DNA from 4 places in the Pseudocolwellia sp. G5-9 genome. Region 1 is predicted to be linked to each of the others. Evidence: riboswitches for the same ligand, from Rfam matches in the RefSeq annotation. Region 1 holds a riboswitch; each other region holds the start of a gene.

The links. Region 1 has a riboswitch for cobalamin ahead of AC0L5Q_RS09645 (ABC transporter ATP-binding protein). Riboswitches for the same ligand answer to the same signal wherever they lie in the genome.
Region 2: it holds a riboswitch for cobalamin, as region 1 does, so the genes downstream of both, AC0L5Q_RS16575 (TonB-dependent receptor domain-containing protein) here and AC0L5Q_RS09645 (ABC transporter ATP-binding protein) in region 1, are expected to answer to the same signal.
Region 3: it holds a riboswitch for cobalamin, as region 1 does, so the genes downstream of both, cobU (bifunctional adenosylcobinamide kinase/adenosylcobinamide-phosphate guanylyltransferase) here and AC0L5Q_RS09645 (ABC transporter ATP-binding protein) in region 1, are expected to answer to the same signal.
Region 4: it holds a riboswitch for cobalamin, as region 1 does, so the genes downstream of both, AC0L5Q_RS16595 (hypothetical protein) here and AC0L5Q_RS09645 (ABC transporter ATP-binding protein) in region 1, are expected to answer to the same signal.

Annotation. Positions count from the first base shown of each region.
Region 1 is NZ_CM147893.1:2,252,701-2,255,812, reverse strand. It holds gene AC0L5Q_RS09650 (FecCD family ABC transporter permease) at 1-919, opposite strand, end outside; gene AC0L5Q_RS09645 (ABC transporter ATP-binding protein) at 916-1,728, opposite strand; cobalamin riboswitch at 1,856-2,060, opposite strand; gene AC0L5Q_RS09640 (nitrate- and nitrite sensing domain-containing protein) at 2,084-2,269, shown strand; gene AC0L5Q_RS09635 (DUF1499 domain-containing protein) at 2,714-3,112, shown strand, end outside.
Region 2 is NZ_CM147893.1:3,819,117-3,822,228, forward strand. It holds gene AC0L5Q_RS16570 (cobyric acid synthase) at 1-761, shown strand, start outside; cobalamin riboswitch at 817-945, shown strand; gene AC0L5Q_RS16575 (TonB-dependent receptor domain-containing protein) at 1,000-2,889, shown strand.
Region 3 is NZ_CM147893.1:3,815,962-3,819,073, forward strand. It holds gene AC0L5Q_RS16560 (TonB-dependent receptor plug domain-containing protein) at 1-1,193, shown strand, start outside; cobalamin riboswitch at 1,532-1,727, shown strand; gene cobU (bifunctional adenosylcobinamide kinase/adenosylcobinamide-phosphate guanylyltransferase) at 1,863-2,423, shown strand; gene AC0L5Q_RS16570 (cobyric acid synthase) at 2,423-3,112, shown strand, end outside.
Region 4 is NZ_CM147893.1:3,824,389-3,827,500, forward strand. It holds gene AC0L5Q_RS16590 (histidine phosphatase family protein) at 22-609, opposite strand; cobalamin riboswitch at 739-1,124, shown strand; gene AC0L5Q_RS16595 (hypothetical protein) at 1,247-1,843, shown strand; gene AC0L5Q_RS16600 (cobyrinate a,c-diamide synthase) at 1,884-3,112, shown strand, end outside.

The DNA of each region.
Region 1 (3,112 bases):
CCGTACGCGCAACAACATCTACCCACACTAAAAAACAGCCACCAACTAAGCCTACGGCTATAAATAATTTAGCGCTGGTAATGCCCACAAAAGGCCTAACAATATGTGGGATCATCAAACCAATAAAGCTAATGCCGCCACAATAAGACACAATAACGGCTGTTATTGCAGCACATAAAATAAGGGTAATAACACGCAAGCGTTCAACTTTTACTCCTAAGGTGCGAGCGCTGTCGTCACTGAGTAATAGCGCATCAAGCTGGCGTCCTAATAAAAGTGCAATAAGCGTAGCAATAATAATTACGGGGGATATCAACAGTAGAGCGTTGGTGTCTGCTCTGGCTAAACTGCCCATGAGCCAAAAAATAACGCGGTTACTTGAAAAAGCATCACCGCTGTAAAGAATAAAGGTGGTTAAAGAACTTAATAAGAAGGAAACCGCTACGCCTGCTAACAGTAAGTGCTCAATGCGACGCCAATTATTTTGATATATCACAATTAAAATAAGTCCAACCGCTAATAAAGACCCTAAAAAAGAGGCAAAAGGTAACGAAACAAGCTGCATTGATACCGGTAAAAACTGAGTTAAAGTTGCCCCTAAGCCTGCTCCAGAAACAATACCAAATAAATACGGGTCGGCAAGTGGGTTACGTGTCACGTTTTGCATTAAAGCGCCTGCTAAAGCTAAACCAAAGCCCGCGATAAAACCAAGCAATACCCTCGGAAAGCGTATTTCCCATAAAATGGTATCGTAAATACCTTTTTCACACCCTTGAGTTACACATTGCCATACTGCTTTATGGTTTAATTCAACAACACCAAACCCAATAGAAGACAATAACGTGATAACAACGAGGCTAACAATTAACAAGAGCGAATATTTGTACGGTAGCTTTTTTGTTAATAAGTGATTTTTCATGATTGTAGCCACTTTGATTCGTCATTTACTTGGTTGTTTATACCAGCAAAGGTAATTCTTGTTTTTTGAGTGAAAGGGTTTTTATCAATAGCGCATTCTAGTTTAAATACATCAGTTAAGTTTTCGGCGGTAAATACACTTTCAGGTGTGTCATCTGCTACAAGTTGACCGTTGTTTAACATGAGCACTCTATCGCAATATTGGGCGGCTAAATTAAGATCATGAATAGTGATCAATAAGGTTATGTTGAGGGACTTGGCTAACATTAATATTTGATGCTGATAGTACATATCAAGATGATTCGTAGGTTCATCCATAATCAAAATATCAGGCGCTTGTACAATAGCTCTAGCAATTAATACTCGCTGCTGCTCACCGCCTGATAAAGTACTAAATAATTGATGCTGTTTTTTTATCAGATCAACCTTGATTAACGCTTGTTCAATATTGTGTTTGTCGGCATCTGTATTTATGTCAAACAATCCTTTATGAGGGATAAGCCCCATACCTACAATATCTAAAACAGTTAAGTTGAATGCAGACTCTGAATGTTGGCTAACCACAGCGACTTTTTTGGCTATATCTTTATTATTAAGGTTTTTAAGGGGCTTGCCATGCAAATAAATATTACCAGAATAATCTGAATATTCGCCGTATAAACATTTAAGAAGAGAGGTTTTTCCTGCGCCATTGGGGCCAACGATAGCAACGGTTTCACTTGCTTTTATTTGTAGGTGAATACCTTGAATAACCTTTTTTGGGTTTGCAGACCAAGTAACATTATTTGCTTGTAGAACAAAGGGTGACATATGTGCCTTAACCATAATAGCGAATAAAACATAGCGAATACAATTTTAGGAAATACAAGGACACATCATAAGAAGTCACTCATAATTATATGAGAGATATTCTTAGTTTTTCGCGTTACCCGCACGTTCACTAAAGGCGATTAAGGCAGGTGTTCTGACTTAAGTGTTTAGTGATGTTATTTTAACCGTCACTAAACTCTCTTTACAGTTGCGGGAACAGTTATGGAATTAAGTGGTTGTTAATAAAACTAACCATGTCTTGCACCATATTCCCCTTTAAGTTTTTCCTCTAATAAATAAGAGTAAAAAACACCTTAAAAGCGCCGACATCTTACCACAGTTATTTTTTAATTAAATAACAGTATTTGTTTTATCAATATTTACCAATGCTATGCAACAACCTGCTGTACTTGAAGTTGAAAAACTACGAAAAGTTGCAATGGAAAAGTCAGCAACGGGGAAATTTGGTATTGATGCAAGCTACTGGTTCGAACAAGCAACAGATAGAATAAAGCAGTTAAACAAGTTGAAAACAAACTAAATATATCAGTAATGAAACTAACTGATATATTAAAAATTCAGCGAATAGCTCGTTAATGTTAAGCGCTGATGTTATTTTTATTATAAGTTTTTTAGTTATAGTTATAAGCTACGTCGTGATTAAAGATTTAGATAATCGCATAAAAGATTTAATGGCCGTCTTTAGTCAAGTTAGAAAAGAAAACGATTTAACCGTTAGAACTAAATACATTGATAAAAGTGAGCTAAGCTAAAATTTCATACCTAAAATCAATAAATGATCAACGCTACAGCGTACTTGAACACAGCTTTGAATATTAAGTGGATATTATTTTTTCACTTTTGAAACCGAAGTTGAGCAATGAAATAATGTAAGCCATTCTAAGGTCTAGATATACTTCGTAGTACAATTATCCACATGCCTGCTAAATATATGGGCTTCTATTAATACCGATCTTAAGGCAACATGATGTTCATTAAAAAAATTATAACTATTTGTAAGTTTTTAACTATTCCTTTGTTACTGGGTTTTCCTCTTGCCGTTATTGCTTATCGTTTGCAATTATGGGGCATGGGAACGTCTTTTAAAATCATTCAATTTACAGGGTATGCTAGTATTGTTGTGCTGGTAATAGCGATAGTAATTGGTTTATTTGCGTTTTTTACAAAGCAACAACGTGTGCTTAAAAGTAGTGCTATAGTCGCTATTTTATTAGCTATACCGGCTGTTGGTTTATCAATGCAAGCGGCTAAAGCTAAGTCTTTACCTTTTTTACATCAGGTAAGTACTGACACGGTTAATTTACCTCAATTTAAAGCCATTTTAGCCTTGCGTGGCGAAGGAACTAATCCACTAGAATACGAC
Region 2 (3,112 bases), 1.6 Mb from region 1:
AAGCCAAAGTTAAGATATTTGTTCCGCTACTACCTCATATGAGTAATCATACCGACTTTGATCCGTTACGCTTACAGCCTAATATTGATCTGCAATACATAAAAATAGGGCAGTCGTTACAAGGTGCTGACTTGATCATTATTCCGGGCAGCAAAAACGTGACTTCAGATCTTCAATTTTTAAAAGAACAAGGTTGGCAGCAAGAAATTAATCAACATTTGCGTTACGGCGGTAAAGTGATGGGGATTTGTGGCGGCTTTCAAATGCTAGGGAAAACGATATTTGATCCCCTACATATAGAATCTCATGTTGAAGAAATAACAGGACTGGGCTTACTTGATTTTACGACCACACTGACTCAAGAAAAAACCTTAACGCAAGTATCTGCTGTGATGAAATTAAATGATGAATCTTGCACATTGCAAGGCTACGAGATCCATTGTGGTGTTTCGACTGGCGAAGCATTAAGTCATCCTCTTTTGCATATTATGCATAACGATAACGCTATCGCAGATGGCTGTATTTCTGAAGACAATCAGATTATAGCCACTTACCTACATGGATTTTTTGATTGCCCAGAACCTACCCAGAAAGTTTTAGACTGGTTAGGGATCACAACTTTAGATCAACCTGTTATTGATATTAACCAACACAGAGAAGTGCAATTAGAGCGCTTAGCCGATGTTTGTGTGGATCACTTAGCACTAGAAAAAATTCAAAAAATTATCGAAGAAGGTGTTAATACTCCAGCTATTTTATAGTTTTTACGTATAAATAAAACTTAACTCTTTACTCATAACACGACAGTACTTACTGCTTATTTAAGTAGTAAGTACTGTTTACCATAATAAATTTAAGGAAAGAGGATGAAAATTCCTCGCTGCCCCCGCAACGGTAAATACATAAAAAATGTATGAGCCCGACCGCTTAAATTTATTTAATAAAGTCGTGAAACACGGCTGCCAAATGATGCGGAGGGCATCATTAACGAGGTAAAACATGAAAGCACTACAAACACATAAAGTTAAACAAACAAACACATTTAAAAAATCAGTTCTTTTACTAGCAATTACAACGGCTATTTCTATGCCTGCTATGGCGGTAGATAAAACCGTAGCTGAAAAAGATTTAGATATTATTACGGTAACGGCATCGCGTACAGCGATGAATATTGATGACTCATTGGCATCTCAAATTGTAATTAATCGTGCTGATATTGATGAAGTTCAACCAAAATCTGTTTTAGACCTTTTATCTACGGTTGCTGGTATTGATTTTTCAACTTCGGGTGGTAGAGGTCAGGCTTCATCTGTGTATATGCGAGGTGCTAATTCTAGTCACACATTAATTCTACTAAACGGTGTTCGTATTAGTTCTGCAACCTTAGGGTCAACTAATATCAATGATCTAGCTCCTGAATTAATTGAACGTATTGAAATCGTTAAAGGTCCTCGTGCTGCTTTATGGGGGTCTGATGCTATTGGTGGTGTTATTCAAATATTCACTCGTAAACTTAATGATGGAGAGCACTTTGTTCGTGCAAGTTTAGGGAGCGAAGGTTACAAAATGTTGAATGCTGGCGTTGGCATCGAACATGGTGATGGCCATACAAGTATCAATATTGATCATGAAGAAAGTAATGGCTTTGATGCTAAAGATGATGCTGAAACGGATGATGATGGTTATAGTTTTGATTCTATCTCTATAAATGGTCAACAAAAGATTACTGACACATTGAGTGTTGATTGGTTGACACAAGTGGATCAAGGCGATACTGAATATGATAGTTCATTTGGTGGCAATGAAAGTGCAATAAGTAATTACGTTTGGAAAATTGGTGCGAATTATCAATGGGACCTTGGTGATATAAAAAATGATACTCAATTTAACATTGGTCAAAATAGAGTGTCAGATATAAGACATGGAAATGGTACAAGTAAAGATGACGGTTCGTCATTTGATTCTAGAAGGAAGCAATATTCAGTAATTAATAGCAGTTTACTTTCTGAAGAATGGCTATTGAATTTAGGCGCTGACTTTTATAGCGAAACATTGAAAGGTGATGCTGAGTTTCCTGTAGACGAACGAGATACAACGGGCGTTTTTGCACATGTAATGTATAGCAAAGACAAATTATCTTATGAATTAGCAACACGTTATGATGATGTAGAAGGGGTTAAATCAGAGGTAACTTATAACTCAAGTATTGGTTATCAAGTGCTAGATAATACTCAAGTGAGTTTATCTGTAGGTACAGGATTTAAAGCACCAACCTTTAATGATTTATATTATCCTCTTCAATTTGGTTTTGTAGGTAATACGGATCTGGTTTCTGAATCATCAAAGAGTTATGAATTAAGTATAAAAAGTTCATTTGATAATTTATCAACTACATTTAATCTCTATAAAACAGATATCGATAATTTAATCGAGTGGACAGGTAAAGATGCAGACAATAACACTACCCCTGTAAATATTAGTGCTGCTGAAATAAAAGGTGCAGAGCTTGGCGTTATTTATAAAGGTTTGGGTGGTCAACATCAGTTTAATGTAAGTTACATTAAGGCCGAAGATGCTTCTACAGGTGAACAATTGGGCCGTAGAGCAAAACAGCAAGCAAATTATAAGTTTAGTAAACAAATGGAAAATACGAACATTTATGCAGATGTTCAATACAAAGGTAAACGCTATGATTACCCTTTTTCTGGTGACGCTGTAGTATTAGATAGCTATTCTTTAGTTAATTTAGGTATTAAATACGCCATATCGGAAAGTGTAAAAGTTACAGCAAAAATTAATAATGCTTTTAATGTGCAATATCAAAACTCTATGACTTATTTTACTCAAGATCGCGTTGTATATTTTGGTGTTACTTATCAAAACTTTTAAGCTGTGAATAAACGGTAGCGTTAAATTAATATAAACAGCGCTCTAAAAACACAACCCCAAAAATATTCTTTTGGGGTTTTTCTTAGTTTATTTCAAATAAACGCTTTACAATCTAAATAAGAATGATTATCATTAAGTTGTTGGTTAGGGATGAGTCCACTACTACTTACTCTAACCGATATTGATAAGCCTGAGTTTATGTTACAGGACGCGTAAACTCAGG
Region 3 (3,112 bases), 1.6 Mb from region 1:
TTGCGAACCAAGATGTAGCGTTTCCATCGGTAATTGATGATTCAGTTTTTGCAGAATGTGGCTTTCAAGCCTATCCAGGATTAAGACCTAACGCAGCAAGCGGTGCGGATAGACATAGTTATGCCTTTTATGTAGATACAGAAATACAGTTAATGGAAGATTGGAATTTGGGTGCAGCCCTTCGTTATGAAGACTTTTCAGATGCAGGTGATAAATTAATTGGTAAATTATCAACACGTTTTAACATCACTGAAAATTTTGCATTGCGTAGTGTTGTATCAACGGGGTTTAGAGCACCTTCACTTCAACAAAGTGCGTACACGGCTTATACTGCTAATTTAGGTGCTGATGGCGTATTGTTACCGTCGTTTACTGCAACAGCAGGTTCAGATTTTCCATCCGCTTTAGGTGTTGATAGCTTAGGTCTAGAAACCTCGAAAAACTATAGTTTAGGCGCTGTTATCACTTTATTTGATGACATATCTGTAACGATTGATGCTTATCGTGTAGAAATTGACGATAGAATTACATTAGGCAGTTTACTTAATGCTGACGACGTAGCGTTTAATCCAGCAGCGGTTACAGCATTAGAGGCTAGCGGAGCAGTACAGGCTAACTATTTTTCAAACTCGGTTAACTCTATAACAGAGGGTGTTGATGTGATTGTTTCATACAATACTGACTTACTTTCTGGTGACTTTGGGGTAACTTTTGCAGGTAACATTAACGAAACGGAAATTGACAGTGTTAATACCCAAAACGGTATTCCTGAATCGGTAGCGTTAGACAACTTACAACGTAGTTTTTTAACTAACGGACAACCTAAAAAACGTGCAACCTTAACCTTTGATTACGCGCAAGATGCTTGGACAACCGTTGTAAGAGCGAATTACTTCGGTGAAACGGATGTAACTTACTTTGGTAATGATCATATTAACTTAGGCAGTGGGTTTAAGCCAACGAGTACCGTTGAGTCAGCCGTGTTGATTGATGTGAATCTTGATTGTCAAATTAATGAGACCTTTACTGCTTCTATTGGTATTAACAATATATTTAATAAAACACCTGATGAGTTAGGGCAAGATGAAGTGCTTGATGCTATTACTAATGGTGCGTTTAAATATCCAGTTAGAGCTTTACCATACGGCTTTGATGGCATGACTTATTACGCACGTTTGAACTTTAGGTTTTAATAGTTTTAGTTTTTTAGCGAGTAATTGCTATGTAAAATAATGGTTAAACGCTCAAGCATATAATATATGTTTGAGCGTTTTTTTATTATTATTTTTACATTAATACCGTTTAAATTCTTAAAATAAATCAATGCAGTAAGAATATTGAGTATCTGTAGTAGGCATGCGAGTCAACATATCTTTATAGTCTTATGCCCTATAATACTGGCCTAGAATAAAATAAACCTTGCTATTTTTTTCTATAAACCGATAATCTCGTCCGTAATTATAGCCAAAACATTGCAATACACATATTGCAATGTTTTGGCTATATATCATGTATTTTTCATATTTATTTCATTCAATTTTATCATTAAGCTTTGGCTTAGAAAGAAGAAATAAAACTGGGAATGTGGTGAAAATCCACAACTGTACCCGCAACTGTAAACAGAGCGACATACATACTATTTAGTAATACCACTGAGTTAACTTACTTGGGAAGGTGTATGTTGAGATGCTGTAAGTCAGGATATCAGGTGAAAATACATGAATTTTAAGGTCGAGCGGGTCTACTCGAACAATTCATATTTTTATCTGTTTTACTGAACAGATGAATGTGTTCTGCTTCCCCTCTTGTACCTATGTTTAATGATCATTTTAACTTATTGATACATTTTATAAGGAGACAGTATGGGGCAAGTACATTTAATTTTAGGCGGTGCGCGATCGGGCAAAAGCTCGCTTGCAGAGCAGTGCGCCAAAAAAATAAACCTACCTGTTACCTATATAGCTACTGCTCAAGCACTTGATAAAGAGATGGAAAACCGTATTGTACTTCATCAGAAGGACAGACCCACACAATGGAAAACGGTAGAATCACCTCTCTTATTAGCTGCTACGATTGACTCTCTTATTGAACTTATAACAAGTAATACTTCAAATAAGGGCCAATGTATTCTAATTGATTGCCTTACCTTGTGGGTTACTAATTGTTTATGTAATCACGATTTAGCGTATTTCCAACACGAAAAACAGCAATTATTAGCCAGCTTAATTAACAGTCAAAAATATAAAAATCTGCATATTATTTTAGTCAGTAACGAAGTAGGACACGGTATCGTTCCTATGGGCGATTTATCACGTGAATTTGTAGATCAATCAGGCTGGCTACATCAAGCTATTGCTGAAATAGCCAATAAAGTCGACTTTGTTATGGCGGGCCTTCCTTTAACCTTAAAGGGAGATAAGTAATGAAAACCATCATGATACAAGGCACAACGTCTGACGCAGGTAAAAGTACGTTAGTGGCGGGTTTGTGTAGAGCTTTAGTAAATCAAGGAATTAAAGTTGCACCATTTAAGCCACAAAATATGGCGTTAAATAGTGCGGTAACTAAAGACGGTGGCGAAATTGGTCGTGCCCAAGCATTACAAGCAATAGCAGCCAAAGTAGAAGCGCGTATAGATTTTAACCCTATTTTATTAAAGCCCAATAGCGATACTGGCGCCCAAGTTATTGTTCACGGCAAAGCTATTTCTAATATGGAAGCGGGTAAGTACCACGACTATAAAAAAGTAGCCATGCAAGCTGTGCTTAAATCGCACCAACGCCTTGCTAACGAGTACGATGTATTAGTGGTAGAAGGCGCAGGCAGCCCCGCAGAAATTAATTTACGCGCTCATGATTTAGCCAATATGGGATACGCTGAAGCGGTAGACTGTCCCGTAATTATTGTGGCAGATATTGATAAAGGCGGTGTTTTTGCACATCTTGTAGGAACGCTTGAATTATTGTCTGAATCGGAACAAAACAGAGTTAAAGGTTTTATTATCAACCGTTTTAGAGGTGATATTAAACTGCTTGAGTCAGGCTTAACCTGGTTAGAAGAACGCACAGGTAAACCTGTTTTAGGTGTTATGCCTTACTTACATGATTTAGCG
Region 4 (3,112 bases), 1.6 Mb from region 1:
CTTTTTATAGAGCAATTTAGCTTAGGTCGATGGCGTTAAATGAAAACTTGAGGTGTTATGCTCATAAGTTAGTTTGTTAATAGAACCATTTTTAAATAAGTCGTAGGCATTCATATTCGAATTATTACCAATATAACCATAAAAACAACGCAGAGCCTCACCATGAAAAATCACTAAAATATGAGCTGTTTTATATTCTATCGCTATTTTTTCAAGTGCTTTGTAAATACGTTCGCCACAAGTTACAGCGCTTTCTCCACCTTGAGGTGTTAGCTCAGTAAATTTCTGCAATAGCTCAACATAATTAGGATCTTTCGATAAGGTTGTTATTTGCTTACCTTGCCAATAGCCTAAATGCCTTTCGGTAAGGCTAGATTTTACTTGGGTGTTTACGCCAAGCGTTTGTTTACATATTTGAGCACTGTTTACGGCACGTCCTAAATTTGAAGAGAAAATAACTTCGATATTATGCTTAAGCACGTTTTGAGCTATTTGCTCTGATTGGGTTTTACCTAACTCGGTTAAGTTGCTATCAAGCTGTCCTTGAAAACGTTGTATTTTATTCCACTGAGTTTCGCCATGGCGAGCTAAATATAAAGTTGTAATCATAGAGCCGTACTTTTGCTAATTGCAGCGCAGCATAACTAAATCAGCAACAGTGTTCAATGCACAATATTAATAGTGTGCATCATTTACTTTGATATGGGTATATGTTGTATAAACAGCTTGCTTCAGGTACTATTTCAGTCAGATTTAGGTGTCGAAATTAATGCTTATAATTTAATGAATAAGTATTAATTAAGATGAAACGTGAAACTGGTGAAATACCAGTACTGCCCCCGCAACGGTAACTGTGAGCAGCAATAAAAACCACTGTGTTTATACCAATCGCAATAACCAATTGATCATTTATACTTGTTTAAATGGCCAATTACATCGTTATTTATTTAATAATTAGAACAACTAGTTATTAAAATAAATGCCTTGTATTTGACCATTTATTCTTCATATAAAATAGTTCAATTCATTAATGCGTTTGGTATTCTTCATTCAATGAAAGCATGGGAAGGTATTGCAAAGCGATGAACAGGAGTCCGGAGACCGGCCTAATTTATACTCGACAACTGCGGTGGGCGGCTTTTCAGAGACTAGTAAATTTGTATTAGCCTATAACGTTCTTATTTATAGTTTTCACTTCTTTTACTAACTTTGATTTCTCCACCGTTAACTATTTAACGGGATTGTTATGAAATTAACTGAAGTAAAATCACCCCTTTCTTTGTTCTTAAGCATATGTGGCTTATTAACTTTGTTAATGATCGCTACACGTGGTAATCATTTTTCTACTTTCAATAGCCTGCCAAGTGCTTCTACAGCTGTGTTCTTTTTAGCAGGTATGTACTTGCGTAAAGTGAAAGACTTTTGGTTTTTTTATATTTTATCTATCACTATTGATTTAGCGTCTTCATTTCATCGAGGACAATTTGGTGATTGTTTAACCGCGTCTTATCCTGCTCTAGCTTTTAGTTATGTTGCTATGTTTGCAGCGGGTTATTACGTGCGTCCTGATTGGTCACAACAAAATATGATAACCAATATTGTTAAAGTGAGTGTAGCGTTAATTATTGCTAGCTCTATTGCCTTTTTCATCTCTAATGGTAGTTATTATGCCTTCTCGGGGAAATTTCCAGATTTATCGTGGGCTGAATATGCAACACGAGTAAATAAATACTTTTTTAAATCAGTTTCTAATCCTGTGTTTTATGTTGCTACAGGAATAGTAATGCATTGGTGTATCAATCGTTTTTTCACTGAAAAAACAACAGCTCAACTTTCATCATAAATTGTTGCTTACATCAACTTATTAATAAAAGGCGTTTACTTTGGCATTTGAAAATACTCCTGATAATGTAAAGGGCACAGGCACTATGTGCCCAGCATTAATTGTTGCTGCTCCTTCATCAGGCACCGGAAAAACAACAATTACTGCTGCTATCGCTAGGTATCATCGTAATCAAGGTAAAAAGGTTACCGTATTTAAAGTAGGACCTGATTTTATTGATCCTATGATTTTACGCCAAGCCAGCGGCGAATTAGTGTATCAATTAGATTTGTGGTTAGTGGGTGAACAAGACTGTAAACAGTTGTTATATAAAGCTGCGCTTGAGTCAGATCTCATTTTGATTGAAGGGGTTATGGGGCTTTTTGATGGTACGCCAAGTAGTGCTGATTTAGCTGAGTATTTTAATATTCCGGTATTAGGTATTATCGACGCTTCTGCCATGGCGCAAACCTTTGCAGCGGTTGCTTTTGGATTAGCTAACTATCGTCCTAATTTGCCATTTTCAGGTGTTATAGCAAATAGAGTTAACACGCCTAGACATACCGAAATATTACAAAATTGCTTGCCTGACGATTTACGCTTTTACGGTCGAATGCCTAAAGATGCAACCATTACGTTACCTCAACGTCATTTGGGTTTAGTACAAGCACAAGAGTTGGCTGATATTGATGTACAACTTGATCAAGCTGCGTCTCATATTGCCGCTACAGGTTTAGCTGAACTTCCTGCCAGTATAGAGTTTTTTCCTTGTGAAGAGGTTGAACACGAGTATCAACATGAAGGTGTTTTAAAAGGCACTCGTATTATTATTGTAAAAGACAAAGCTTTTAGTTTTATTTATGCGGCTAATATCGCTTTTTTACAAGAAACAGGCGCTGAGTTAGTTTATTGTTCAGCACTTACCGATGCTGAGTTACCAGCAGGTGATGTGTTATATATTCCCGGTGGTTACCCAGAATTATATGCTGAGCAACTTGTTCAAAATACAAGCTTTATATCGAGCGTACGATCTTTTGCTAAAACCAATAAACCATTGATTGCAGAATGTGGTGGTATGTTGTATTTACTTGAGCAGCTAACTGATTTACAAGATAAAAAGTTTTCAATGGTTGGCTTGTTACCGGGTAATGCCATTATGCAAAAAAAGCTAGCGGCTATTGGTTCTCAGTGGGTTGAATTACCTTTAAAAGGAACTGAAACGTTAGAGAATAATGTAATGCGCGGCCACAGTTTTCATTACTCAAGTGCCGACATTTCGTTAGAGCCTAT